DNA from 3 places in the Streptomyces sp. NPDC048001 genome. Region 3 is predicted to be linked to each of the others. Evidence: predicted binding sites of a transcription regulator. Region 3 holds the regulator's gene; each other region holds the start of a gene.
The links. The regulator HrcA, encoded in region 3, represses chaperone genes, less so after heat shock. The targets are predictions, from matches to a motif close to TTNGCACTCNGNNNNNCNGAGTGCNAA.
Positions count from the first base shown of each region.

Region 1: groES (co-chaperone GroES) is a predicted target of HrcA. The motif match lies at 6,310-6,336, and genes of this name have one in related genera.
Region 2: groL (chaperonin GroEL) is a predicted target of HrcA. The motif match lies at 1,576-1,602, and genes of this name have one in related genera.

Region 1 covers NZ_JBIDBN010000008.1:265,256-274,738, reverse strand. Annotated here, with positions in the region: gene ACGF15_RS17160 (WhiB family transcriptional regulator) at 254-577, shown strand; gene ACGF15_RS17155 (LysR family transcriptional regulator) at 698-1,588, opposite strand; gene ACGF15_RS17150 (MOSC domain-containing protein) at 1,668-2,393, shown strand; gene ACGF15_RS17145 (SDR family oxidoreductase) at 2,464-3,237, shown strand; gene ACGF15_RS17140 (ester cyclase) at 3,318-4,010, shown strand; gene groL (chaperonin GroEL) at 4,137-5,759, opposite strand; gene groES (co-chaperone GroES) at 5,854-6,162, opposite strand; gene ACGF15_RS17125 (polysaccharide deacetylase family protein) at 6,463-7,377, opposite strand; gene ACGF15_RS17120 (SAM-dependent methyltransferase) at 7,403-8,674, shown strand; gene ACGF15_RS17115 (RNA polymerase sigma factor) at 8,694-9,483, opposite strand, start outside.
Region 2 covers NZ_JBIDBN010000010.1:321,163-330,645, reverse strand. Annotated here, with positions in the region: gene thrC (threonine synthase) at 1-324, shown strand, start outside; gene ACGF15_RS20795 (MoaD/ThiS family protein) at 321-599, shown strand; gene ACGF15_RS20790 (cold-shock protein) at 1,046-1,249, shown strand; gene groL (chaperonin GroEL) at 1,764-3,386, shown strand; gene ACGF15_RS20780 (hypothetical protein) at 3,551-4,414, opposite strand; gene ACGF15_RS20775 (DUF397 domain-containing protein) at 4,669-4,938, opposite strand; gene ACGF15_RS20770 (helix-turn-helix domain-containing protein) at 4,919-5,761, opposite strand; gene ACGF15_RS20765 (hypothetical protein) at 5,880-6,101, shown strand; gene ACGF15_RS20760 (hypothetical protein) at 6,098-6,322, shown strand; gene ACGF15_RS20755 (hypothetical protein) at 6,518-6,880, shown strand; gene ACGF15_RS20750 (hypothetical protein) at 6,852-7,673, opposite strand; gene ACGF15_RS20745 (acyltransferase family protein) at 8,154-9,483, shown strand, end outside.
Region 3 covers NZ_JBIDBN010000012.1:2,842-12,324, reverse strand. Annotated here, with positions in the region: gene ACGF15_RS22140 (hypothetical protein) at 1-74, opposite strand, end outside; gene ACGF15_RS22135 (16S rRNA (uracil(1498)-N(3))-methyltransferase) at 155-898, opposite strand; gene ACGF15_RS22130 (nitronate monooxygenase) at 895-2,022, opposite strand; gene dnaJ (molecular chaperone DnaJ) at 2,221-3,357, opposite strand; gene hrcA (heat-inducible transcriptional repressor HrcA) at 3,358-4,374, opposite strand; gene ACGF15_RS22115 (MBL fold metallo-hydrolase) at 4,599-5,324, shown strand; gene ACGF15_RS22110 (DUF3097 domain-containing protein) at 5,352-6,170, shown strand; gene hemW (radical SAM family heme chaperone HemW) at 6,473-7,705, opposite strand; gene ACGF15_RS22100 (SpoIIE family protein phosphatase) at 7,782-9,483, opposite strand, start outside.

The DNA.
Region 1 (9,483 bases), on a different contig from region 3:
GGAAGCTCCGCAGGTCACCTGGGGTCCCGCGAGAGATAGTGCCCCATTCAGACGGTTTTCTTCCCATTGACTGGTGTCTTTGGCTAGATTCGCAATGAGTCATATTTACATCTACTTACACAGGAGATGTACGGTCGTTGGCACAGCGCGGGACGCTGATCCGGGCAAGCACCGGCCCGTGGCCCCGCCCGCTCCCAGCGGTCCTGTTCCACCCAGGACCTCCACCCAGCACGGTTTCAAGGGGACATGCGCTATGGCAGATTTCTCTCGCCTTCCCGGACCCAACGCCGATCTGTGGGACTGGCAGCTCCTCGCGGCGTGCCGCGGAGTCGACAGCTCTCTCTTCTTCCACCCCGAGGGCGAGCGCGGAGCAGCGCGGAGCGCGCGCGAGAACTCGGCGAAGGAGGTCTGCATGCGGTGCCCGGTGCGGGCCCAGTGCGCCGCGCACGCCCTCGCGGTCCGCGAACCCTACGGAGTGTGGGGCGGGCTGACCGAGGACGAGCGCGAGGAGCTGATGGGGCGCGCACGGCACCGCCTGGTACCGGCGGCCAGCGCGGGCGGCTCGGGCCACGGCTGACGGCGGAAGGCCGCCCACGATCGAAGAAACGTTCCTGCGCCCCCGGCGGGCGGGCGCGGCGTGACCCCGGTGCCGCCCGGGGCGCCGGGCGGGCGCACCCCGGCGCGCGCCCGGCCGGGCTCAGCGCACCGCGGCGAGGGCGAGATGGTCCAGGGTGGCGGCGACGGCGGGCACCTGGGAGAGGTCCGGGAGGGTGAGCGCCACGATCTCCCGGCGCACCGGCGGATCCACGGCGACCGTCCGCACCCCCTGCGGACGCACCGACTCCAGGGCCAGCTCCGGCAGCACCGCCACGCCGAGCCCGGCGCGGACCAGACCGATCACGGCCGGGTAGTCGTCGGTGGCGAAGTCGATCCGGGGGGCGAAGCCCGCGTCCTCGCAGACGTCGACGAGCTGCCTGCGGCAGCGCGGGCACCCGGCGATCCACGGCTCCTCGGCCAGGTCCCCGATGGCCACCGTGCCCGCGCCGGCCAGCCGGTGGCCCTCCGGCACGAGGCCCACCAGCCGGTCGGTCAGCAGCGGCCGGACGGCGAGGTCGTCCCACTCCGCCCCCGCGCCCCCGTACCGGAAGGCCAGGGCCACGTCGCAGTCGCCCTCCCGCAGCATCTCGACGGACCGGGGCGGTTCGGCGTCCACGAGGGAGACCCGGGTGCCGGGGTGGGCGGCACGCAGGGCCGCCAGCGCGGCGGGGACCAGCGTGGAGCTGCCGCTGGGGAAGGACACCAGCCGCACCCGGCCCGCGCGCAGTCCGGCGATGGCGGCGACCTCCTCCTCGGCGGCGGTCAGTCCGGCGAGGATCCCGGCCGCGTGGCGCACCAGCACCTCGCCCGCCTGCGTCAGGCGCATCTCGCGCCCGGTGCGGACCAGCAGCGGCGTGCCGGCGGACGCCTCCAGAGCCTTCATCTGCTGGCTCACCGCGGGCTGGGTGCACCCGAGTTCGCGGGCCGCGGCGGAGAAGGAGCCGGTGGCGGCCACGGCGCGCAGAACGCGGAGATGACGGGCTTCGATCATCCGACCATCATAAGTGGTGCTTGGGGCGACGCGAGGTTGAGCGGCCTTCGCTTTGGGATGCTCGGCTAACGTCTCCGGCATGAAGCTCCTCAGCGTGAACACCGGACGGGCCGAGGCCGTCCCGTACACCACCGCGGCCACGGGAACCACCGGCATCGACAAGCACCCCGCGGACGGTCCGGTCGCGGTGGCGGACCCCGGGCCGCATGGCACCGGCGGCAGCGGGCTGGCCGGGGACTCCATCGGCGACCTGCGCCACCACGGCGGGACCCACCAGGCGGTCTACGCCTTCGCCCGCGAGGACCTGGACGCCTGGGAGCAGCGCCTGGGCCGCCCGCTGCGCAACGGGATCTTCGGGGAGAACCTGACCACCCTCGGCGTGGACGTCAACGGAGCGCTGATCGGCGAGCGGTGGAGGGTGGGCGCCGAACTCGTCCTGGAGGTGACCCGCGGCCGGATCCCCTGCCGCGTCTTCGCCGACCGGCTGGAGGAGAAGGGCTGGGTCAAGCGCTTCACCCGGCAGGGCGAGCCCGGGGCCTATCTGCGGGTGGTCGAGCCGGGGGAGATCCGCGCCGGGGACCCGGTGGAGGTGGTGCACCGGCCCGCCCACGGCATCACGGTGGCGACGGCCTTCCGGGCCGAGACCGTCGAGCGCGGCCTGCTGCCGACGCTCCTCGCCGCGGGCGACGCCCTCCACCCCGAACTGCTCCGCACGGCCCGGGAGTACGCCGCCGGGACCGGCACCGGCGGGGCGGGGGACGGCACGTCCGGCACGGGCGGGGAGGCAGAGGACGCACGAGAATAGGGCGGTGCGCGGCCGGCGGGCGACCAGGCCGGTGCCCTGCACGGCCGCCGGGGGCACTAACGTGCCGCCTATGACGACTGCACTGATCACGGGAGCGACCGCGGGCATCGGCGCCGCCTTCGCACGGCGGCTCGCGGCCGACGGGCACGACCTGGTGCTGGTCGCCCGTGACACCGCGCGCCTGCGGGAGCACGCCACGGAGCTGCACGACGGGCACGGCATCGAGGCCACGGTGCTGACCGCGGACCTCGCCACGGAGGCGGGGATCGCGGCCGTGGAGGAGCGGCTGCGCGACCGCCGGAATCCGGTGGACCTGCTGGTCAACAACGCGGGCTTCGGGAACAAGGGCCGCTTCCTGGACGTGTCCGTCGCCGACGAGCTGACCATGCTCAAGGTGCACTGCGAGGCCGTGCTGCGGCTGACGACGGCGGCGGCGGGAGCCATGCGGGAGCGGGGCCGCGGCGGCGTGGTGAACGTCGCCTCGGTGGCCGCCTTCGTGCCGCGCGGCACCTACGGCGCCTCCAAGGCGTGGGTCGTGCAGTTCACCCAGGGCGCGGCGCGGGACATGGCCGGGTCGGGGGTGCGGCTGATGGCACTGTGCCCGGGGTTCGTGCGGACCGAGTTCCACCAGCGCGCCGGGATGGGCACGGACAACATCCCCGGCTGGATGTGGCTGGACGCCGACAAGCTGGTGGCCGAGGCGCTGGCGGACCTCGCACGGGGCAAGTCGCTGTCGGTGCCCGACCCCCGCTACAAGGCGCTGATGGGCGTGGTGAAGCTGACCCCGCGGAGCCTGCTGGGCGGGCTGACGTCCCGGACGGGCCGGAAGTACGGGCCGCAGTGAGCGCGCGCACCGGGGACCACAGCACCGATATGTGACCTGCGTCACTAGAATGGCGGGTATCCCGACGTCAGGGAGGCGCCATGAAGTTCGTGCAGATCATCGACTACCGGACCGCCGACTTCGACTCCATGAACGCCCTCATGGACCGGTGGGTCGAGCAGACGAAGGGCAAGCGGACCGCCTCGCACGCGGTCATCGGCCGGGACCGCTCGGAGGCGGACCACTACCTGGACATCGTGGAGTTCGACTCCTACCAGGAGGCGATGGAGAACTCCCAGCTGCCCGAGACCGACGCGATGTTCCGGGAGATGGTGGCCCTCTGCGAGGGGATGCCGTCCTTCACCGACCTCGACGTGGTCCGTGAGGAGCAGTCCAACGCCGCGACCGTCCGGCGCTTCTTCCACGAGATCGCCGCGGGCGGGAACCTGGCGGCGATCGACGAGGTGTTCGCGCCGGACTACGTCGACCACGACGTCGCCAACGAGCCGGAGAGCGAGACCGGCGCGGAGGTCGTCCGCCGCGACCTGACCATGTGGCGGGAGGCCTTCGAGTTCACCTTCGACATCGAGCGGCAGGTGGCCGAGGGTGACGAGGTGGCCGTGATGTGGCGGTGGACCGGCCGCCACAAGGGCGACTTCCAGGGGATCCCGGCGACGGGCGAGCAGTGCTCGATGACCGGGACGACCTTCTTCCGCTTCGATGGCGGAAGGATCAAGGAAGGCTGGTTCCACTTCGACCGGCTGAGCCTGATGCAGCAGCTCGGCGCTGCCTGACCGGCCCCGCCGCGACACGGCCCCGCACAGGCGGGCAGGCCCCTGAGCGGACGGCCCCCGCCTGCCCGCGGGTGCGGGCGGGCGGGGGCCGTCCAGGCGGCGGCGCGGGGCGCCGCACGCGGTGCGTCAGTGGCTGTGGCCGTGGCCGTGGCCCGCCTCGGGCTCCTCCTCGGCCGGCTTCTCGACGACCAGGGTCTCGGTCGTGAGCAGCAGGGAGGCGATGGAGGCGGCGTTCTCCAGGGCGGAGCGGGTCACCTTGACCGGGTCGATGACACCGGCCTTGACCAGGTCGCCGTACTCGCCGGTGGCGGCGTTGAAGCCGTTGCCGGCCTCCAGCTCGGCCACCTTGGAGGTGATGACGTAGCCCTCCAGGCCGGCGTTCTCGGCGATCCAGCGCAGCGGCTCGACGGCGGCGCGGCGGACGACGGCGACGCCGGTGGCCTCGTCGCCCTCCTTGCCCAGGTTGCCGTCCAGCACCTTGACGGCGTGGACCAGCGCGGAGCCGCCACCGGAGACGATGCCCTCCTCGACCGCGGCGCGGGTCGCGGAGATGGCGTCCTCCAGACGGTGCTTCTTCTCCTTCAGCTCCACCTCGGTGGCGGCGCCGACCTTGATCACGCACACGCCGCCGGCCAGCTTCGCGAGGCGCTCCTGGAGCTTCTCGCGGTCCCAGTCGGAGTCCGTGGCCTCGATCTCGGCCTTGATCTGGTTGACGCGGCCGGCCACGTCGGCCGAGTTGCCGCCGCCGTCGACGATCGTGGTGTCGTCCTTGGTGACGGTGACGCGGCGGGCGGTGCCGAGCACGTCCAGACCGGCCTGGTCGAGCTTGAGGCCGACCTCCTCGGCGATGACGGTCGCACCGGTGAGGGTGGCCATGTCGCCGAGCATCGCCTTGCGGCGGTCGCCGAAGCCGGGGGCCTTGACGGCCACGGCGTTGAAGGTGCCGCGGATCTTGTTGACGACCAGGGTCGACAGGGCCTCGCCCTCGACGTCCTCGGCGATGATCAGCAGCGGCTTGGAGGCACCGGCCTGGATGACCTTCTCCAGCAGCGGCAGCAGGTCCTGGATGGAGGAGATCTTGCCCTGGTGGATCAGGATGTACGGGTCGTCGAGGACGGCCTCCATACGCTCCTGGTCGGAGACCATGTACGGGGACAGGTAGCCCTTGTCGAAGGCCATGCCCTCGGTGAAGTCCAGCTCCAGACCGAAGGTGTTGGACTCCTCGACGGTGATGACGCCGTCCTTGCCGACCTTGTCCATCGCCTCGGCGATCAGCTCGCCGACCTGCTGGTCCTGCGCGGAGAGCGCGGCCACGGCGGCGATGTCGGCCTTGTCGTCGATCGGACGGGCGGTGGCCAGCAGGTCCTCGGAGACGGCCTTGACGGCGGCGTCGATGCCCTTCTTCAGGGCGGCCGGGGAGGCGCCGGCGGCGACGTTGCGCAGGCCCTCGCGCACCAGCGCCTGGGCCAGCACGGTGGCGGTGGTCGTACCGTCACCCGCGATGTCGTTGGTCTTGGTCGCCACCTCCTTCACCAGCTGGGCGCCGAGGTTCTCGTACGGGTCCTCGACCTCGACCTCGCGGGCGATGGTCACACCGTCGTTGGTGATGGTGGGCGCGCCGAACTTCTTGTCGATGACGACGTTGCGGCCGCGGGGGCCGATGGTCACCTTGACGGTGTCGGCGAGCTTGTTGACGCCGCGCTCAAGGGCGCGACGGGCGTCCTCGTCGAACTTCAGGATCTTCGCCATGGAGCTTCTCAAGTCCTCTCGAAAACGAACCGCGCCCCTCGCCGCCCGGCTTCAGCGGGGTGACCAGGGGCGCGGCTCGAAGCAAATCGGTGAATTACTTCTCGACGATCGCGAGCACGTCGCGGGCCGAGAGGACGAGGTACTCCTCGCCGCTGTACTTCACTTCGGTGCCGCCGTACTTGCTGTAGAGCACGACATCGCCGACGGTCACGTCGAGCGGAAGACGCTCGCCGTTCTCGAAGCGGCCCGGGCCGACGGCCAGGACGACGCCCTCCTGGGGCTTCTCCTTGGCGGTGTCCGGAATGACCAGGCCAGAGGCCGTGGTCTGCTCGGCGTCGAGCGGCTGGACCACGATGCGGTCCTCGAGCGGCTTGATGGCAACCTTGGAGCTGGTGGTCGTCACGATCCGACCTCCCCCTTCGGAGATCTCACGGGGTCAACTGATCTGAGGTGGCGACCAGGTGGATCCGTCGTCGCGGGTGCCGGACCTGCCCGTCGCTGTGTTGGCACTCTCCAGTGGTGAGTGCCAGGAGCGAGACTATGACTGCGATTAGCACTCGGTCAAGCGGAGTGCCAATCCACGCGGTGGCGTCGCGCGGTTCCGGCGGTCGGGGACGCGGGTGCCCCCGACCGGAAACCCGGTCGGGGGCACCCGCGTCCCGCGCGCGGCGTACCGCCGGTCCCCGGCCGGGGACCGGCGGGATCAGACGTAGTCCTCCAGCCTGGCCACGGCGTAGCCCTTCTCCGTGACCGTGCGCATGACCCGGCGGACCATGTCCGCCATGGAGCCCTTCCACTCGTCCTCGCCCCGGAAGTGGGTGAGGATGATGTCACCCGGATGGAGGTCCCGGTCCCACTCGCGCCACTCCATGCGGTCCGGGAACGCCTCGGCCGCCCACAGCGGGACGGCCTCGATCCCGCAGGACTTCGCGACCCTGAGGGTGTCGCCGTTGTAGTTCCCGTAGGGCGGGCGGAAGAGTCTCGGGCGGGTGCCGAAGCGCTTCTCCATGCGGTCCTGCTGGCCGCAGATCTCGTGCTCCTGCCGGGCGCGGGAGAGACCGGGCAGATAGCGGTGGTTGAGGGTGTGGTTGTGCAGCGCGGCCCCGGAGTCGCGCATCTTCCCGAAGTAGCCGTAGTCGTCGCTGATCACGTAGTCGCTGAGGAAGGCGCTGTACGGGATCCCGAGTTCGGACATCATCCGGAGCAGTTCCGGGTCCTTCTCGGCCCCGTCGTCGATCGTCAGGAAGACGATCTTCTCCTTGGTGGGGACGGTCGTGAAGACCGGTGGCAGCGCGTCGCCCCCGGCCACCTCGAAGCCCTCGCGGGTGGTGATCTCGGGCTTCTCGGCGGGAGGGGGCGGGGCGGCCAGCGGGGTGCGCTCCAGCCCCCACTTCCTGGCCGCCGCCGCGCGGACGGCCTGGGTGCGGCGGACCTTCTCCGCGTAGGCCTCGAGCGCGCCCGAGGCGCCCCCGGAGGCGCTCTCCCCGGCCTTCCGCTCGGCCCCTGCGGCCGCGGGCGGGTTCCCTTCACGGGGGCCGGAGGGCTCCTCCGCCGCGCACGCGGCGAGTGCCGTGACGACGAGGGCGGCGAGCACGGCACGCGCCCGATGCCCCCTCATTTTTTCCTTTTGTCGTACTAGTTGCATGGCGTCGCATCCTGTCAGCGGTGGCCCCCCGCACCGCCGCGACACCGCCCGCGATGGCGGAACCGTCCCCCGCCTGGCCGACAATGGCCCGGTGAACGACCTCGATCCGCTCGCCGCCCTCACCGCCCTGCGCACCGACGAGGGCAGCGCCCTGCTGGCCCGGCTCGCCGACCACGACCCCGCGGAGGAACTGGCCCTCGCCACCCGGCTGCGCCGCGACCACCCGGCCGCCCTCGTCTCCGCGGCGCTGGGGCAGGCCCGGCTGCGGCAGCGGGCGGTCGCCAAGTTCGGTGCCGGGGACGCGGGCCGGATGTTCTTCACCCCCAACGGCGTGGAGCAGTCCACCCGCCGCACCGTCGCCGAGCACCGGGCGCGCCGCTTCGCCGGCCTCGGGGTCCGCAGCGTCGCCGACCTGTGCAGCGGCATCGGGGGCGACGCGATCGCCCTCGCCCGGGCGGGCATCACCGTGCTGGCCGTCGACCGCGACCCGCTGACCGCCGCCACCGCCCGCGCCAACGCCGAGGTCCTGGGCCTCTCCGGGCTGATCGAGGTGCGCTGCGCCGATGTCGCGGACATCGACACCACCCCCTTCGACGCGGTGTTCGCGGACCCGGCCCGGCGCGGCGGACGCGGCCGGATCTTCGACCCCGAGGCCTACTCCCCGCCGCTGTCCTGGGCGGTCGGCGCGGCACGCGGCCGCCCGCACGCCGCGCTCAAGGTCGCCCCCGGCATCCCCCACGAGGCGGTGCCCGAGGGAGCGGAGGCGGAGTGGATCTCGGACGGCGGGGAGGTCAAGGAGGCGGTGCTCTGGTTCGGCACCCGGCCGTCGGCGGTGCGGGCCACCCTGCTGCCCGGGGGACACGTGCTGTACGGCCGCGGGCTGCCCGACCCGGAGGTCCGCCCGCCGGGCCGCTACCTCTACGAGCCGGACGGCGCCGTCATCCGCGCCCACCTCGTCGCCGAGGCCGCGCAGGAACTCGACGGCGGGCTGATCGACGCCACGATCGCCTACGTCACCTCCGACGCACTGCGCCGCACGCCCTATGCGACCGCCTACGAGATCACCGATGTGCTCCCGTTCAACGTGAAGCGGCTCAGGGCGCTGCTGCGGGAACGCGGCGTGGGCCGCCTCACGGTGAAGAAGCGCGGCTCCGCGGTGGAACCGGAGGAGCTGCGCCGGAAGGTGCGCCCCCAGGGCCCGGGCGAGGCCACCGTCTTCCTGACCCGGGTGGCCGGCGCCCCGTCCATGCTGGTGGGACGGCCGGTGTAGCCGGTCCCCTCGGAGCGCTTCAGCCCGCCCCCGGCCCCCGGGTCCCGGGCTCCGCCGTGCCGGGGGCCGTGCGGGCCGCGCGGCTGTGGAGCAGCGCCCGCTCGCGTGCGTTGCGCGCGAGGCGGGCGGCGCGTGCGAACTCCCCGTGTGCTTCGTCCGTGCGCCCCATCCGCTCCAGCAGGTCGCCCCGGACGCTCGGGAGCAGGTGGTAGCCGCCCAGGGCGGGCTCGCCGGACAGCGCGTCCACGAGGTGCAGCGCCGTCTGCGGCCCTTCGGCGTAGGAGACGGCCACGGCCCGGTTGAGTTCCACCACGGGGGACGGGTCGAGGCGTGCCAGGAACCCGTAGAGCAGGGCGATCGTGGCCCAGTCGGTCTCCTCGTAGCGGGCGGCCCTCGCATGGCAGGCGGCGACGGCGGCCTGGAGCGCGTAGCGGCCGTGCGGCCCCGGGCCCGCGCGCTCCAGGGCGGCCGCGCCCCGGTGCATCAGCAGCCGGCTCCACCGCGACCGGTCCTGGTCCGCGAGCAGCACGGGCTCGCCCGAGGGGCCGGTCCGGGCCGGGATACGGGAGGCCTGGAACTCCAGCAGCGCGGCGAGCCCGTGGACCTCGGGCTCGCCGGGCATCAGCCCCTGGAGCACCCGGGCGAGGCGCAGGGCCTCCTCGCACAGGGCGGGCCGCAGCAGGTCGTCACCGGCGGTGGCCGCGTACCCCTCGTTGAAGACCAGGTACACGACCTCCAGGACGGAGCCGAGGCGCGCGATCCGCTCCTGTCCGGCCGGGACCTCGAAGGGGACGTCCGCGGAGGCCAGC
Region 2 (9,483 bases), on a different contig from region 3:
GGCAACCCGGCCGACGGCCCCTACGTCCTCGACATCTGCCGCCGCACCGGCGGTGCGGTGGAGGACGTCACCGACGCGGAGATCGTCGACGCCATCAAGCTGCTCGCCCGCACCGAGGGCGTCTTCACGGAGACCGCGGGCGGAGTGACCCTGGGTGTGGCGAAGAAGCTGGTCGAGGCCGGTGCCATCGACCCCTCCCTCACCACGGTCGTCGTCAACACGGGTGACGGCCTGAAGACCCTCGACGCGGTGGAGCCCACGACGGGTATGACCGCTGTCATCCGCCCCAACCTGGACTCCTTCCGAGAGGCTGGCCTCGCATGAGCGTCAACGTCCGCATCCCCACCATCCTGCGCACCTACACCGGCGGCCGGGCCGAGGTCAGCGCCGAGGGCGGCACCCTCGCCGAGGTCATCGCCGACCTGGAGAAGAACCACACCGGTATCGCCGCCCGCGTCCTGGACGACCAGGGCAAGCTGCGCCGCTTCGTGAACGTGTACGTGAACGACGACGACGTCCGCTTCGAGCAGGGCCTGGAGACGGCGACCCCCGAGGGTGCCGGCGTCTCGATCATCCCGGCGGTCGCGGGCGGCTGCTGAGCCCCGCGGGAGCCCCGTCCGGAAGGGCCCGGTGCGCGCTGGCGCGCCCGGGGCCCCGGAGCCGGCCGTTCTGCCCCCTCCCCGAGCCGTCGGGAGGGGGCATTTCCGCATGGTTGAGCGCGGTAGAGTCTGGGAAGCCCCCTTCGCCTTCTCCGCGGGAACGGGCTCCCCACCGCAAGAAAGCGGCCAAAGTCTGTGCGTGAAATGCCTTGATAGTGCTGTTTTGTCGGGCCCGACTTGCCCCGGAAAGCCACGTATTCGCATAGATCACTCGATCGGTCCTGCCCGGATTTCTCGTCCGATTGACCTGTTGCAGAGGGCAGTTGGGCAGATACATTCAGCCGCGGTCGACGCGTTCCGGCGCACACCCCACCTGTCGGGGTGAGGTCTGACCCGGGTCCGCGAAGTGCGGTCCTGTGCAAGGGCCAGTAATAGGGGAGTTAGGCATGGCTCAGGGCACCGTCAAGTGGTTCAACGCGGAGAAGGGGTACGGCTTCATCGCGGTCGACGGTGGTGCGGATGTATTCGTCCACTACAGCGCCATCCAGATGGACGGCTACCGCACCCTTGAAGAGGGTCAGCGGGTCGAGTTCGAGATCTCGCAGGGCCAGAAGGGTCCGCAGGCGGACATGGTCAAGCTCGCCGTCTGATCCGATCGGTCCAGGCGCGTTCGGCCACCGACGCACTCAGGCCGAGGGGCCCGCATCCCGACACGCTCGGGACGCGGGCCCCTCGCGCGTGTCGGCCCCGCCCCGCCACACGCGACGGCGCACGCCCCCCGCCCGCCCCGGTCGGGCCCTTCTCCGAAGGCGCTCGCCCCCGCCCGTCTCCCGACCACCACCCCTCACGGAGCCTTCTTCGAAGGCGCTTGCCCCCGCCCGTCTCCCGACCGCCACCCCAGTGGAGCCTTCTTCGAAGGCGCTTGCCCCCACCCGTCTCCCGACCGCCACCCCTCATGGAGCCTTCTTCGAAGGCGCTTGCACTCGAGGGGGTCGAGTGCTAATCATTGGTTAGCACTCTCCGAGTGAGAGTGACAGAACTTGGATCGGGTCGGTGAGGTCCGCGAGCCGTGTGGGGCAAGGAACCACAGGGCGCGCAGGCCGGCCGTCGCGGGCGCCGGGCGCGATCCGATGTATCCACCCCAGTCCGGGAGGACCACTTCACATGGCCAAGATCATCGCGTTCGACGAGGAGGCTCGGCGCGGTCTCGAGCGCGGGATGAACCAGCTCGCCGACGCCGTCAAGGTCACCCTTGGTCCCAAGGGTCGCAACGTCGTCCTCGAGAAGAAGTGGGGCGCCCCCACGATCACCAACGACGGTGTGTCCATCGCCAAGGAGATCGAGCTCGAGGACCCGTACGAGAAGATCGGCGCCGAGCTGGTCAAGGAAGTCGCCAAGAAGACGGACGACGTCGCCGGCGACGGTACGACCACCGCGACCGTGCTGGCCCAGGCCCTGGTCCGCGAGGGCCTGCGCAACGTGGCCGCCGGTGCCAACCCGATGGCCCTGAAGCGCGGCATCGAGAAGGCCGTCGAGGCCGTCTCCGGTGCGCTGCTGGAGCAGGCGAAGGACGTCGAGACCAAGGAGCAGATCGCCTCCACGGCCTCCATCTCCGCCGCCGACACCCAGATCGGCGAGCTGATCGCCGAGGCCATGGACAAGGTCGGCAAGGAAGGCGTCATCACCGTCGAGGAGTCCCAGACCTTCGGTCTGGAGCTGGAGCTCACCGAGGGTATGCGCTTCGACAAGGGCTACATCTCGGCGTACTTCGCCACCGACATGGAGCGTATGGAGGCGTCCCTGGACGACCCGTACATCCTGATCGTCAACTCGAAGATCTCCGCGGTGAAGGACCTGCTCCCGCTGCTGGAGAAGGTCATGCAGTCGGGCAAGCCGCTGCTGATCATCGCCGAGGACGTCGAGGGCGAGGCCCTGTCGACCCTGGTCGTCAACAAGATCCGCGGCACCTTCAAGTCCGTCGCCGTCAAGGCCCCGGGCTTCGGCGACCGCCGCAAGGCCATGCTGAACGACATCGCCATCCTCACCGGCGGCACGGTCATCTCCGAGGAGGTCGGCCTCAAGCTGGAGAACGCCGGTCTGGACCTGCTGGGCCGCGCCCGCAAGGTCGTCATCACCAAGGACGAGACCACCATCGTCGACGGTGCCGGTGACAGCGAGCAGGTCGCGGGCCGGGTGAACCAGATCCGCGCCGAGATCGAGAACAGCGACTCGGACTACGACCGCGAGAAGCTCCAGGAGCGCCTGGCGAAGCTGGCCGGCGGCGTGGCCGTCATCAAGGCCGGTGCCGCCACCGAGGTCGAGCTCAAGGAGCGCAAGCACCGCATCGAGGACGCCGTGCGCAACGCCAAGGCGGCCGTCGAGGAGGGCATCGTCGCCGGTGGCGGCGTGGCCCTGCTCCAGGCCTCCGCGGTCTTCGAGAAGCTGGAGCTCGACGGCGACGAGGCCACCGGTGCCAACGCCGTCAAGCTGGCCCTGGAGGCCCCGCTCAAGCAGATCGCCGTCAACGGCGGCCTCGAGGGCGGCGTCGTCGTGGAGAAGGTGCGCAACCTGACCGTCGGCCACGGCCTGAACGCCGCGACCGGCGAGTACGTCGACATGATCGCCGAGGGCATCATCGACCCGGCGAAGGTGACGCGTTCCGCGCTGCAGAACGCCGCGTCGATCGCCGCGCTGTTCCTCACCACCGAGGCCGTCATCGCCGACAAGCCGGAGAAGGCCGCCGCGCCTGCCGGTGGCGGCATGCCGGGCGGTGACATGGACTTCTGATCCGGCTTCCGGATCGGACCCGTCCGCACGGACCGAGGGCGGCACCCCCAAGGGGTGCCGCCCTCGGGCGTTTCCCCTTCCGTGAGGAGTTCCCGCACGGTCTCCTCGGCGGACCCGTCCTCCTCAGCCGGGGCGATCGCCCCGGCCGCCAGGCCCCGGCGCGGTCATGACGGCCCTTCTGCCCGGGGCGGGGAGGACGAGGTCCCTTCCCCGGAGCGGGCGGCCGCGGCGCGGGCCTCGGCGGCCAGGGCCCGGACCCGGTCGGGCGGCAGCGCCGCGGGCGGTCCGGCCGCCAGGCCCCGGCAGCGGCGGCACGCCCCGCGGACCAGCTCCCCGCCCCGGGCCGGGGCCCCGCAGCCGCCGCACTCCAGCACCCGGACCGGCCGCGGCCTCGGCGGCGGCGCGGGAGGCAGCTTGTCGACCAGGCGCCGCCGGGCCAGCGCGGCCGGGTGGTGCACCGGCCGGGGCAGGCCCTCGGTGAGCGCGCACAGCACCTGACGGTCGGTCGCCTCGCGGGCGAACCACTCCTCCACCAGCGGCGCCAGCGCCGTGCAGTCGGCGTGCGACAGGGACATCGCGGGGTTCTCCCGGCCGAGCGCGGCGAGCACCACATAGGCCCGCGGCAGGGTGGTCCGGCGGCGCTCCTCGACCGCGTCGCCGCGCCGGAAGGCGGCCCACCAGGCGTCGTCGCGGGCGGTGCGCGACCACCAGGTGCGCGTCACCCACACGGGGCTTCCCGAGGGGTTCGTCACGCACTCCCGTCCGCGCCTCAAGTGGCCGGCCGCGATGAGGTTGTTGAGGGCGCGGGCGACGGCGCACTGGCCGTAGGGGGTGAGCCTGGCCAGCGTCTTCACGGAGATGTCGCTGCCCTCGGGGAGCCGGTCGACGAAGGAGGCGAGGGCCGCCTCGCGCGGCGGCAGGCCGGTGAAGTCGGCCCCGGTGCGCGGATGCCCGCCCGGGGTCGTACGTTTGCCGTAGCCGGGGTTGGCGGGCGGATGGGGGGCGCTACTAAGCTCGGCGTCAGCCATGGGATCGAGTGCCTTTCGATCGTGCGGTCAGGCCCCCGCGGGTGTTGGTAGCACCCGACGGGGGTCGTTCGTTTTCCGGCACGCTAGAGCGAGATGACGCTGCGTGGCAAATCGCTCGCGCTCTGTGCCCGGTTCATGTCAACCGGCAGGGTGGGGGGGCGGGTTGAGGCCCGGCCACCCCTTCCGTCAGAAAGGCGCTCGACGCTCGGATCCCGAGTCTCGGGTGTGCCCGCGGCGCCGCCCGGCGGTCCCGGTCAGGGGCGGCCGAGCCCCCCGAGGAAGGCCGACCAGGCGTCTGCGCCGAACACGAGCTTCGGGCCGTCGGGGGCCTTGGAGTCCCGGACGGGGACGATGCCGGGGTGGCCCTCCGCCACCTCCACGCAGTCGCCTCCCCCGCCGCCGCTGTGGCTGGACTTGCGCCAGGCGAGGGCGACTTCCACGCAGTTCCCGCCGCTGCCGCCGCTGTAGGAGGAGGTGGACCAGACGGCGGGCCTCAGATCGTGCTCAGGGCTGCTGCTCTTCATACGTGTAATCCTCCGCCACCGCCTCGATCCGCGCCAAGGAGGATTCCGGCGCGAGCGCGGCCGCCCGCAGCAGGTCGAAGGTGAGCTGATGGCGGGCGACCGTGGCCGGATCGTCCTCCAGACGCCCCGAGCCCACGCCCTGGAGATAGGCGAGCGGGGGCGCGTCGGGGAAGGTCATCAGCTTGATCGAGCCTTCGAGCGAGGCGTGGGCGCCCGCGGAGAAGGGCAGCAGCTGGAGGATGATCCGGCGCCTGCGCGCCAGGCCCGTCATATGGCGCAGTGCCCCGGCCATCACTGCCGGGCCGCCGACCCGGCGGTGCAGCACCGCCTCGTCCAGGATGACCCAGAACAGGGGCCGGGTGGGATCGGCCAGCAGCGCGGCACGGTCCAGCCGGGCCGCCACCAGCTCGTCGACGGCCGTCTCCTCCGCCGTCGGCCGGTAGGCGCGGAAGACCGCCCGGGCGTAGGGCTCGGTCTGGAGCAGCCCCGGGATGAGCGTCGGCTCGAACTCCTTGAGGGTTTCCGTCAGGGGCTCCGCCTCCGCCGCCTCGGCGAAGTGGTCCGGATAGCGCGAGCGGTGGCAGGCCGCGCAGTTGCGGGCGAAGAAGGAGCCGGTGCCCAGCACCTCGTCCAGCCGGGCGGCGTGCTCGGGGAGGATGCGCCGGGTGCCCGCCTCCATCTGCCCGATGTAGGAGCCGCTGACGAACAGCGCCTCGCCCAGCTGGTCCTGGGTGAGTCCGGCTCTTGTCCTGGCGTGGCGCAGTTCCGCGCCGAGCAGTGCCCGCGGGGAGGCCGACGGGTCGAGGTCCTTGGGTCCGGGCATGGGGCGGCTCCTGGAGCAGCAGCAGGTGTTGTTGGGTCTGCGCCGCTTCCCAGGCTAGCGAGTGATCGACACTCTGGGTGAGGGAAGTCTGACAACCAGTGGTGGAGGAGAGCGGGTCATGGCACAGGTCGTGCGTTCGGGGGAGCGGTTGCGGGCCGCGGAGGAGGTGATCGCCCGGCTCAGGGGCGAGTTGGCGGCGGCCTCGGTGACCCTGCCGTCGCTGCGGGTCGACGTGGTCACGCTCGCGAGCGAGACCCCCTGTCCGCTGGTCGACCTGGGGCGCTGCACGCTGGAGACCGCCGCGCGGCTCGCGGACGCGCTCGGGGCGGTGGAGCGGTGACCCTCCCGGCCGCCGGGCCCGAGCCCGGCAGCTACGCCGTGGACCTGCGCAGCGGGCGGGTGGGGCGGGTGATGGCCTACCTCGGGCCGGACGCCTATCTGCGCCCGCTCGGCGGGGGCCGGGAGTGGGAGTGCCCTCCGGGGGAGCTCAAGGCGGCCTCGTTCTCGGAGCTGCTGCGCGCCCGGGTGCGGGAGCGCAACGCGCAGGGCCGGTTGCCGTAGCGGGGTGGCCTCGGCTGGCCGGGTGCTTCCCGTGGCGCCCGCGGGGTGCGGCCCGGTGTCACCCGGACGGGCGGTGTCCCCGCCCGGCCCCCGCCGTTGGACCTCGGGGTGGTCGCCGGGTCCGGCGGCCACCGGCCGACCGCGCCGGGGTATGCCGTGCCGGTCGGTCCACGACGAACAGAGGAGTAGAGGACCATGCTTTCTCCGAGGGCCCGGCGGGCGGCCGGAATCGCGCTGAGCGTGCTGGTGGCATGCGGCCTGGGGCAGGGGACGGCGGTCGCCGCCGACCCGGGCACCTACGCGGGCCGTGCGCCGATCGTGATCAAGAAGGGGGAGACCGAGGGCGCCGCCATGGTGTTCTGCAAGGAGGGCTGGCACGCGACCGGAGGCGGGTTCGTCTCGAACTACCGGCACGTCAGCCCGGTCCTCTCGGGCCCGGCCTTCACCGACGGCGAGGTGCGCGGCTGGCGCGCGGTGCTGACCGTGGGGCAGTCGGGCCCCGCGCAGACGGACCTGGACGCCGGGTTCGTCAACGTGATCTGCGCCAAGGACGCCTGAGCGTCCCTCCGGCACCCACCGGCCCCGGCCCGGCGTCCGTCCGGGCCGGGGCCGGTTCGTCCGTCCAGGCGTGCGGGGCGCGGTGGTGGTTCGCGTGCCCGGCCGCCAGGGCCCGGCGCGGTGCCGGCGGGTGCTCGGTGTCCGGGGGGAGGCCGAGCGCCGTGAGGAGGTCCAGCGCCGCCGCCGGGTCCAGCCCGCCGTAGACGGCGTGGCAGCCGTCCGGCAGGCCGCGGAAGACCGCCGGGCGCAGCGCGGCGACCGCGGCGGCGGCCCGGTACGCGGGCAGTTGGACCGGCCACGGCACCGGGCCGGACACCTCCGGCACCCGGCGGGCGCGGCGGGGCAGCGGCGCCGGGGCGTCCTCGCGCAGCCGGGTGGCATCGCGGCCGAGGACCTCCTCGAAGGCGGCCGCGGAGGTCCCGCGGTCCTCGAACCCGTCGACCCGCAGCGAGCAGGGCACCGTCTCGCCGGCCGTCGGCGCCTCCGGGCGCCCGCGGTAGCCGTCCCACACCGCCTCGGCGGGCAGGCCGTCGTCCGGGTCCGCGAGGGCGAAGCGGATCTCGCCGGTCACCCGGTACGCGTCGAGCAGGTCCACGAGGCCGAAGGCCAGGCGCAGGGCTTCCGGCGGCTCGGACTCCTCGCCGAACACGTCCTCGGCACGGGCGACCGCGACCTCGGCGGCGGTGAGACGACGCCCGGGGCACGTGGCGTCGGCCCAGGTCCCGTCGTCGCGTTCGGTGACGCCTTCCCCGGCGAGCCGGCGCCGGGCGTCCTCCTTCTCCTGCCCGTCCACGGGGGGAGCCCAAGGGCTGTCCCGTCTCGCCGTGCGCCATGGGCCGGGGCGGCCCGCAGGGGGTTCCCGCCGTCCCGAGGTCACCGAGCCGTGCGCGGGGGTGCCGCCCCCTGGGGCGAGCGCGGTCCGGCGCGGCCGGGGCGCTGATCCGGAGCGCGGGCCGGCCCCGTGACTTTGGCCACTCCGAGGGGCCGCCTGAATAGGGACAGTTCACCTGGATGCAAAGCAATCTCCCCCCTTTGTTATCACTATGTGACTGTCGTACAGTCGGCCTCGGTTCCGGCTGAGGTAGCTTCGATCGTCGGTCTCCGGAGTGATTATCGGCTTTGCTGGTCGCCGGTCCCGGCTGGGTCGACCGCCTGCCGCGGAACGAGTCCCCGGACCGAACAGGGGGCGGACGCGAGCGCATGCGCGTGCCTCTGAGCACTGCAGCGCCGTCTGCGCACCCCGGCGACACCCACGAACAAGGAGAACCACACGGTGCCCGTCCTCCGTACCGCGCGCCCGTCCGGGTCCGCCGACGAAGCCCCGCCGGACACGGAAACGAGGGAGGGCGGCTCCCCCGGCAAGCCGGCGGCGAGAACGGACAAGGCGGGCCTGCGGCTCGACATCCAGGGGCTGCGCGCCGTCGCCGTCACCCTGGTGGCGCTCTCCCACGCGGGGGTCACCCAGGTCGCCGGCGGCTACGTCGGCGTGGACGTGTTCTTCGTCATCTCCGGCTTCCTCATCACCTCGCTGATGCTCCGGGAGCACGCCCGCACGGGACGGATCGCACTGGGCCGGTTCTACGCCCGCCGCGCGCTGCGCCTGCTGCCCGCCTCCACGCTGGTCGTGCTCGCGACCCTCGCGGGCTCCTGGCTGTTCCTGGGCCCGCTGCGCTTCGCGGACTACGTCAAGGACGCCATCGCGTCCGCCTGGTACGTGGTGAACTTCCGGCTGGCCGACGCGGGCACCGACTACTTCAACACGGACGTACCGCCCTCGCCGTTCCAGCACTTCTGGTCGCTGGCCGTCGAGGAGCAGTTCTACCTGGTCTGGCCCGTCCTGCTGATCGTCGCGCTGAAGCTGTTCCGGCGCCGCGCCCTGCTGGGCGTCCCGCTGCTGGTGCTGGCCGCGGCCTCCTTCGCCGTGAACCTCCACCTCACCGAGACCTCCCCGTCCTGGGCGTACTTCGCCTCCCAGGGGCGGATCTGGGAGCTGGCCGTCGGCGCCCTGCTCGCCCTGGTGGCGCACCGCCTGCCCGAGATACCCCGGCCGGTCGCCGCGGTCGTCAGCTGGGCCGGCCTGGCCGCCATCGCCTACGCGGCCGTGGCCTTCGACGAGAGCACCCGCTTCCCCGGCTACTACGCCGTCGTCCCCGTGTTCGGCGCCGCCGCCGTCCTCGCCTGCGGCGAGGCGGGCGGGCGCTACGGCGCGGGGGCGCTGCTCTCGCTGCGTCCGGCGGTCTGGGTCGGCGGCATCTCCTACGCCTGGTACCTGTGGCACTGGCCGCTGATCCTGATCGTCCCGGCCGCCGCCGGGTTCGGCGAGCACGAGGGTCCGCTGCGGCTGATCGCCGCGCTGTGCGGTATCCCGCTGGCCTGGCTCACCCTGCACCTGGTCGAGAATCCGATGCGCTTCCACCGCGCGTTCAAGGCCCAGGCGGGCCGGGGCCTCGCCTTCGGTCTGGGCCTGTCGGCCGTCGCCGCGCTGACCGCGGTCGTCGCCGCCCAGTTCCCGCCCGGCCTGGCCTCGGGCTCCGCCCGCCAGAACACCAAGGAGGCGCTCGCCGGCGTCTCCGACCCGCAGGCGGCACTGAACCGGATGCTGG
Region 3 (9,483 bases):
GGCTGGCAGGCGGCGGTCCCGGCGAGGCCCACCGCGCAGGCACCGGCGGCGGCCATGGTCCTCCACGCCCTCATGCGGGGCATGGTCCCATGCAGGAACCCGGCTGAGAAGGCGAGTTGCGGCCATGTCCCCCTGTCGCGCGCCGGTGTCCCGCTCAGGACCAGCGGCCGGTGCGCCCCAGCAGCAGGGCGACCGCGGCGGTACCGGCCGTCGAGGTGCGCAGCACGCTGCGGCCCAGGCGGTACGGCCGGGCCCCCGCCTGGGCGAAGACCGCCGACTCCTCCGGGGAGACGCCGCCTTCGGGGCCGACCACCAGCACGATCGACCCCTCGGCCGGCAGTGCCGCGGTGGCCAGGGGCTCGGCGCCCTCCTCGTGCAGCACCGCGGCGAAGTCGGCCTGCGCCAGCAGCGCGGCGACCTGCCTGGTCGTCGCCGCCTCGGCGATCTCCGGGAAGCGCAGGCGGCGGGCCTGCTTGCCCGCCTCGCGTGCCGTGGAGCGCCATTTGGCAAGGGACTTGGCCCCGCGGTCGCCGCGCCACTGGGTGATGCAGCGGGCGGCCGCCCACGGCACGACGGCATCCACCCCGGTCTCCGTCATCGTCTCCACGGCGAGTTCCCCGCGGTCGCCCTTGGGCAGCGCCTGGACCACGGTGATCCGCGGCACCGGCTCCGGTTCGGCCGGGAGGGCGGCCACCTCGACCACGAGGCGGTCCCTGCCCTCGGCGGCGAGCACGGTGCCGGACGCGCCGGAGCCCCGCCCGTCGGTGAGCACGACCTCCTCACCGGGCGTCAGGCGGCGGACGGAGACGGCGTGGCGCCCCTCCGGGCCGTCGAGGGTCACGGTGGTGCCGGGGCGGACGCCGTCGAGGGAGCCGACGACGAAGACGGGAGCGGTCACCGGGCACCTCCCGCGGCCCCCGGGGCGGCGGCCGGGGCCCCCGCGGGGGGCCCGGCCGCGGAGTGGCCGCCGGGCGCGGTCCGGGCCGCGTCCAGTTCCGCGGCCAGCGTCCGCACCAGTTCGGCGGCGGGCAGCGGGCGCGCCAGCCGGTGGCCCTGACCGGCCCACAGCGCCATGCCCTCGGGGTCCCCGGCGGCCGCCGCGGCGCGCCGCAGACCGCTGGTGAGGTGGTGGACGTCCGGGTAGGCGGCCGGTGCGTGCGGCCCGTGCTCGTGCAGGAAGCGGTTGACGAGGCCGCGCGCCGGGCGCCCGGAGAACGCGCGGGTCAGCTCGGTGCGGGCGAACCGGGGGTCGGTGAGCGCCTGCTTGTGCAGGGGGTGGGCCCCGGACTCGGGGCAGGCGAGGAAGGCCGTGCCCAGCTGGGCGGCGCTCGCGCCGGCCGCGAGGACGGCGGCGACGTCCCCGCCGCGCATCAGTCCGCCGGCGGCGATCAGGGGGAGCCGGACGCTGTCGCGGACCGGCGGCAGCAGGGCCGCCAGCGGTGTCGCGGGCGGTCGGGGGCCCGGGGCGTCGCGGTGGGTGCCCTGGTGGCCGCCGGCCTCCGCGCCCTGGACGCACAGGACGGCCGCACCGGCCTCCTCGGCCGCTCGGGCCTCCTCGACGGAGGTGACGGTGACCACCGTGACCATACCGGCGGAGGCGAGGGCCGCCAGCGCCTCGGGGGCGGGGCAGCCGAAGGTGAAGGAGACCACCGGCACGGGGTTCTCGGCGAGGACCGCCATCTTGGCCTCGTAGCCGTCGTCCCGGCCGCCGTCCGGGTCCCCGAGGGGGGTCCCGTAGCGGGCCGCCTCCCCGGCGAGCCGGTCGCGGTAGGCGCCGACGGCGGCGCGGTCGGCGGTGGCCGGCTGGGGCATGAAGAGGTTGACCCCGAAGGGCCGGGAGGTCAGGCGGCGGACCTCGTCGATCTCCCGGCGCACGGCCTCGGCGGTCTTGTACCCCGCGGCGAGGAAGCCGAGGCCGCCCGCCTCGGACACGGCGGCGGCCAGTTCGGGGCGGGAGGCGCCCCCTGCCATGGGCGCCTGCACGATCGGGTACCGGAACAGGCCGGTCGGTGCCAAGGACATGCAGGCATCGTGCCACGTCCCACGGGGGCCGCCGAATCGCGTGGCCGCGGGGCGTCAGGTCCGCTGACCGGGCGGGCGGTTGCCGGTGCGCGCGGCGGATGCGGCCGGTCGTGCGGGGCGCCGCGGGGCCCCGCGCACCGGCGCCCCGGACCGGTGGTCCGGGGCGCCGGGCCGGGTCGCCGCCGCGAGGGCGCGGACCTAGCGACCGTTGAACGCGTCCTTCAGCCGGGAGAACAGCCCCTGCTGGCCGGGCTGGAACTGGCCCTGGGGCCGCTCCTCGCCGCGCAGCTTGGCCAGGTCGCGCAGCAGGCGCTCCTGTTCCGCGTCGAGCTTGCCCGGGGTGGTCACCTCGACATGGACGATCAGGTCGCCCCGGCCGTTGCCCCTCAGGTGCGTCACGCCCCGGCCGTGCAGCGGGATGGACTGACCGGACTGGGTCCCGGGCCGGATGTCGACCTCCTCCAGCCCGTCGAGGGTCTCCAACGGGCACTTGGTGCCGAGGGCCGCCGCGGTCATGGGGATGGTCACCGTGCAGTGCAGGTCGTCGCCGCGCCGCTGGAAGACCGGGTGCGCGAGTTCGTGGATCTCCACGTACAGGTCGCCCGCAGGACCGCCGCCCGGGCCGACCTCGCCCTCCCCGGCGAGCTGGATGCGGGTGCCGTTGTCGACGCCCGCGGGGATCTTCACCGTCAGCGTGCGGCGCGAGCGGACCCGGCCGTCGCCCGCGCACTCGGGGCAGGGCGTGGGGACGACCGTGCCGAAGCCCTGGCACTGGGGGCAGGGCCGGGAGGTCATGACCTGACCCAGGAAGGACCGGGTCACCTGGGAGACCTCGCCCCGGCCGCGGCACATGTCGCAGGTCTGCGCCGAGGTGCCGGGGGCGGCACCCTCGCCGGAGCAGCCGTTGCAGACCACGGCCGTGTCGACCTGGATGTCCTTGGTGGTGCCGAAGGCGGACTCGCCGAGCTCGACCTCCAGCCGGATCATGGCGTCCTGGCCCCGGCGGGTCCGCGAACGCGGGCCGCGCTGCGAGGCCGTGCCGAAGAAGGCGTCCATGATGTCGGAGAAGTTGCCGAAGCCGCCCGCACCGAAGCCGCCCGCTCCCCCGCCTCCCGCCTGGGAGAGGGGGTCGCCGCCGAGGTCGTAGACCTGCTTCTTCTGCGGGTCCGACAGCACCTCGTAGGCGGCGTTGATCTCCTTGAAGCGCTCCTGCGTCTTCGGGTCCGGGTTCACGTCCGGATGCAGCTCGCGGGCGAGGCGGCGGAACGCCTTCTTGATCTCGTCCTGCGATGCGTCGCGGCGCACGCCGAGTACGGCGTAGTAGTCCGTGGCCACTTACGACTCCGCCAGGATCTGTCCGACGTAACGTGCCACTGCGCGTACCGCTCCCATCGTTCCGGGGTAGTCCATGCGGGTCGGTCCGACCACGCCGAGTTTGGCGACTGCTTCGCCGCCCGAACCGTAACCGACCGAGACGACGGATGTGGAGTTCAGCCCCTCGTGGGCGTTCTCATGCCCGATCCTCACCGTCACGCCCGATTCCTTGGCCTCGCCGAGCAGCTTGAGCAGCACCACGTGCTCCTCCAGCGCTTCCAGCACCGGCCTGATGGTCAGGGGGAAGTCGTGTCCGAAGCGGGTCAGATTGGCGGTGCCGCCGATCACGAGCCGCTCCTCGGTCTCCTCGACCAGTGTCTCCAGCAGCGTCGCGAGGACGGTGGAGACGGTGGCCCGGTCCTCCGCGTCGAAGGACTCGGGCAGATCCTGCACCAGCTGCGGCACGTCGGTGAAACGGCGGCCGACGACACGGCTGTTGAGCCGGGCGCGCAGATCGGCGAGCGCGGTCTCCCCGAAGGGCGCGGGGCAGTCCACCATCCGCTGCTCGACGCGGCCCGTGTCGGTGATGAGCACGAGCATCAGCCGGGCCGGCGCCAGTGAGAGCAGTTCCACATGCCGGACCGTCGAGCGGGTCAGCGAGGGGTACTGCACCACGGCGACCTGCCGGGTCAGCTGCGCGAGCAGGCGGACGGTCCTGCCGACGACGTCGTCGAGGTCGACCGCGCCGTCGAGAAAGCTCTGGATGGCCCGGCGCTCCGCGGCGGACAGCGGCTTCACCCCGGCGAGCCGGTCGACGAACAGCCGGTAGCCCTTGTCCGTGGGGATGCGGCCGGCGCTGGTGTGGGGCTGGGCGATGAAGCCCTCCTCCTCCAGCACGGCCATGTCGTTGCGCACCGTGGCCGGGGACACACCGAGCCGGTGGCGCTCGGTCAGCGCCTTGGAGCCGACCGGTTCCTCGGTGCCGACGTAGTCCTGCACGATGGCGCGCAGCACCTCCAGCCGCCGTTCGCTGAGCATTCCGCGCACCTCCAGCTGCGTTGCGTCGGTCCTCGGTGTGTCGTCTGGCACTCGGTGGGCCCGAGTGCCAGGGGTCCCCGGCCAGTGTACGGCCGACGGGTACGCCCGTAGCAAGGGTGGCAACCGACCGAACGGACCGCGCGGGCGGCCGGGCGGCCCTTCGCGTCCTCCCCTCCCGGCCCCGGACCCGGTCCGCGGCGGGCGGTGCGCGGTAGCGTCCGGGCATGGACGTGGCGTGGGAGGAACAGGGCTGGGAGCGGCTCGGCGAGGGCGTCGGGCGGCGCAGGTTGCCGGTGTGGGACGCGACCGTGGGCCTCGTGGTGGGCGAGCGGGGGGCGCTGCTCTTCGACACGGGCTCCACCCTCCGCGAGGGGGCCGGGGTGCGGCGGGAGGCGGAGACCCTGCTGGGAGGCGGGCGCGGGGTGACGCACATCGCACTGAGCCACCCCCACTTCGACCATGTGCTCGGTACGGCCGCCTTCCCCCGCGCCGAGGTGTACGCGGCCGCGGGGCCGGGCCTGCCGCCGGGCCCGGACCGGGACGCCCTGTGCGAGGACGCGGTGCGCCACGGGGTCGAACGGGGCGAGGCCGCCGAGGCCGCGGCGGCCCTGCGGCGCCCGGACCGCGAGGTGGCCGGTGAGCTGACCCTGGACCTGGGCGGGCGGACGGTGGTGCTCTGTGATGTCGGGCCCGGCCACACCGCCCGCGATCTGGTCCTGCTGGTCGCCGGCCCGGACCCGGTCGTGTTCTGCGGCGACCTGGTCGAGGAGTCCGGCCCGCCGCAGGCCGGTCCGGACGCCGTCCCCGCGCGCTGGCCGGACGCGCTCGACCGCCTGCTCCGCCTGGGCGGCGGGGAGGCGGTGTACGTGCCGGGCCACGGGGCGGCGGTGGACGCGGCGTTCGTCCGGGCGCAGCGGGGCGAACTGGCGGCGCGCTTCGGCGTGTCGTGAACAGGACCGCCCGTATCGTCCTCCGATATGCGCAGCTACAGTCCTGATCTCACGCCGCCCTGGAAGCGTTCCGCCGCCGTGCCGGAGGTTCCGGCCGAGCCCGGTCTGGTCGTCGAGGAGCCCTCCACCGGCTTCTGCGGGGCGGTGGTCGGCTGCGAGGCGGGCACCGTGACCCTGGAGGACCGGTTCGGCAAGCACCGCGCCTTCCCGCTCGCGCCGCGCGGCTTCCTCCTGGAGGGCCGGGCGGTGACGCTCGTGCGTCCCTCCTCCGGTGCCCCGGCCGCGCCGTCGCGGACGGCCTCCGGATCGCTGGCCGTGCCCGGTGCCCGGGCCCGGGTCGCCCGCGCCGGGCGGATCTACGTCGAGGGGCGCCACGACGCGGAGCTGGTCGAGCGGGTCTGGGGCGAGGACCTGCGCGTCGAGGGCGTGGTCGTGGAGTACCTGGAGGGCGTGGACGACCTGCCCGCGGTGGTCGAGGAGTTCGGGCCGGGCCCGGACGCACGTCTCGGCGTGCTGGTGGACCACCTGGTCCCGGGGTCGAAGGAGTCGCGGATCGCGGCGTCGGTGGACGACCCGCACGTGCTGGTGGTGGGCCATCCGTACGTCGACGTGTGGGAGGCGGTGAAGCCCTCCTCCCTCGGCATCCCCGCCTGGCCCGTGGTGCCGCGGGGCCAGGACTGGAAGACGGGCGTCTGCCGCGCGCTGGGCTGGCCCGGGAACACCGGTGCCGCCTGGCGGCACATCCTGTCCCGGGTGCACTCCTACCGGGACCTGGAGCCGGCGCTCCTCGGCCGGGTGGAGGAGCTGATCGACTTCGTCACGGAGCCCGGCTCGCAGGTGTGTTGACCCGCAGGCGCCTGTTCATGCGGCTGACCGGTGGGGCCGCCGGGTGCGGCGGGGCCGCGGTGCCGGGGGCGGGCGCCCGCACGGCGGAGGGGGATCGTGCGGGCGCGGCGGATCCGCGCACGTCCGGTGCGTGCGCGCACGGCGGAGGGAGCGGGGGCCGGCGGGCCTTCCGTGCGGCGGGGCCCCGGGGCGGGGCGCCCACCGCGGCCGTGCCGGGGTCCGGGGTCCGGGGTCCGGGGTCCGGGCTCCGGGGTCCGGGCTCCGGGGTCCGGGCTCCGGGCTCCGGGCTCCGGGCTCCGGGCTCAGTCCACCAGGTCCCGGACGACGGCGTCCGCCAGCAGGCGGCCGCGCAGGGTCAGCGCGGCCCGGCCCTGCCGGTAGGGGCCGGGCCGCAGCAGGCCGTCCGCGAGGGCGCGGCGGGCGGCCGCGAGGCCGGCCTCGCGCAGCAGGTCCAGCGGCACGCCGTCCCGCAGGCGCAGCTCCAGCAGGATCCGCTCCACCCGCCGGTCCTCCGCGGCCAGGACCTCGCGGCCCGCACCCGGCGAGCGGCCCCCGGCGAGGGCGGCGGCGTAGGCGCCGGGGTGCTTGGCGTTCCACCACCGCACACCGCCGACGTGGCTGTGCGCCCCGGGCCCGGCACCCCACCAGTCGGCGCCGCGCCAGTACAGCTCGTTGTGCAGGCAGCGGGCCGCGTCCGAGGCGGCCCAGTTGGAGACCTCGTACCAGTGGAGCCCCGCGGCCGTGAGGACCTCGTCCGCGATGAGGTAGCGGTCGGCGTGGACGTCGTCGTCGGTCATCGGGACCTCGCCGCGCCGGATGCGGCGGGCCAGCTGCGTGCCCTCCTCGACGATCAGCGCGTAGGCCGACACATGGTCGGGCCCGGCGCCGACGGCCGCCTCCAGGGAGGCCCGCCAGTCGTCGTCGCTCTCCCCCGGGGTGCCGTAGATCAGGTCGAGGTTGACGTGGTCGAAGCCCGCGGCCCGGGCCTCGGCCACACATGCCTCGGGCCTGCCGGGGGTGTGGGTGCGGTCCAGCACGCTGAGCACGTGCCGCCGCGCGCTCTGCATGCCGAAGGAGATCCGGTTGAAGCCGCCCTCGCGCAGCGTCGCGAGGTAGGCGGGGTCGACCGACTCCGGGTTGGCCTCGGTGGTGACCTCCGCGTCGTCGGCCAGGCCGAATTCCTGGCGGACCGCGTCGAGCATCCGCACCAGGTCCTCCGCCGCGAGGAGCGTCGGGGTGCCGCCGCCGACGAAGACCGTCCGTACCGCGCGGGGGTCGTCGCCGAGCACCTTGCGGGCGAGGCGGACCTCCTCGGCGAGGGTCCCCGCGTAGTTGTCGCGGGAGGCCAGGACGCCCCCCGAGCCGCGCAGCTCGGTGGCGGTGTAGGTGTTGAAGTCGCAGTAGCCGCAGCGGGTCGCGCAGTAGGGCACGTGCAGGTAGAAGGCGAGCGGTCGGCTGCCCGCGGAGTCGAGGGCGGACGCGGGGAGCGCGCCGTCCTCGGGCACGGGCTCGCCGTCGGGCAGTACGGAAGGCATGGCCCCATTGTCCGTCACCGGGCGGGCGCCCGGGTCCGGTGCGGGCGGGCCCGCCGCGGGGCCCTCGGGCGGGCCGCTACCCGTGCTCCGGCGCAGGCCCGTCCACGGAGTCGCCGGGTCCGTCCGCGAGGGCGCCCGCCGGTCCGGCGGGGCCGGGCTGGAGGACCAGGAGCGCCAGGTCGTCACCCGGGGGCGTCGGCGCGAACCCGTGCACCGCGCTCCTGATCCGCTCGGCCACGCCCCGGGCGGACAGACCGGCGCACCCCGCGAGCAGGACGGCCAGTCCGTCCTCGTCGTCGAACATCCGGGCCCCGAAGCGCCGCTCGGTGACCCCGTCGGTGACGCACAGCAGCGTCTCCCCGGGTCCGAGGTCGAAGGTGGTGCTGCCGTACGCCACGTCCTCGACCACCCCGAGGAGCACCTGCGGCTCGCCGACGGCCGAGACCTCCCCGTCGGGGCGCAGCAGCAGCGGCAGCGGGTGCCCGGCGCTCGCCAGCGTGCAGCGCACGCCGCCGGAGCCGTCCGGGGCCGGCACGACCTCGCCGTAGAGCAGGGACAGGAAGCGGGAGGGCTGGCCGTCGGCGAGGCCCGCTCCGTGCCCTCCGGTGGCGTACAGGGCGGCCGCCTCGGCGGCCTCCATGGCGTCGTCGAGGAGCAGTCCGTTGAGCCGGTCCAGCACCTGCCCGACCTGGTAGCCCTCGCGGGCGAGCAGACGCAGCCAGGGCCGGGCGAGGCCGGTGACGACAGCCGCCTCGGGACCGCTGCCCTGGACGTCGCCGAGGGCGAAGCACCAGCGGTCGCCGGACCCGGCGGGGAACACGTCGTAGAAGTCGCCGCCGACCACGCCGTCGCCGCTGGGTTCGTAGACGAGGCAGGTGTCGACCCCGGGGATGCGGCCCAGCTTGCTCGGCAGCAGGCCCCGCTGGAGCACTCGGCTGATGGTGGCCTGCCGGGTGTACTCGCGGGCCGCGCTGACGGCCAGGGCGACCCGACGGGTGAAGTCCTCGACCAGCGAGGTCACCTCGTCGGGCAGCCGGGCGCCGCCCTCGCGGCCCACCAGGAGGACGCCGAGCCCCCGGTTGCCGACCGCGAGCCGGTAGGCCACCGCGGCCCCGGAGCCCGGCGCGCCGGGCCAGGGGACGGACAGCGGCACGCCCGAGCCGGGTGCCGGCGCAGCCGGGGCGGCTGCGGCCAGGTGCTCCCTCAGCTGCTCGACGGCCGCCTCGTCGCGGTGCCAGACGCCGGTGAGCCGCGGCGGGGGCGCGGCGCGTCCGCCCGCCTGCGGGGCGTGCGCCCCGCCCTCGGCGTCGAGCCAGACGGCGCACCAGTCGGCGAGACGGGGCACCAGCAGCTGCCCGGCGAGGGCGGCGGCCCTGTCCTCGTCGAGCTGACCGGCGAGGAGGTCGGACGCCTCGGCCAGGAAGGAGGCGGCACCGCCGCGGGCCAGCCAGTCCCACTCCTCGCGGGCCTGGGCGGGGAGGGCACCCGCGGCCTGTTCCCGGTCGGGGGCGCCGGAGGCCGCCCGGCCGCCGTCCGCGGTGCGGAGGCGGGCGCCGCGGCCGTCCAGCGGCAGCCGGGCCCAGACGGTCTTGAGCGCGGCGCGGTAGGTGATGCCCCAGCGCTCGGCGAGGGCCGCGACCAGGTGCAGTCCGCGGCCGTAGTCCGGGGTGCCCGACTGCTCCGAGCCGTGCGGGTGGCTGTGCACGGGCCGGTCGGGGTGGCGGTCGGACACCTCGACGACGAGAGCCGCGGGCTCGTCGTCGAAGGGCTCCTCGTAG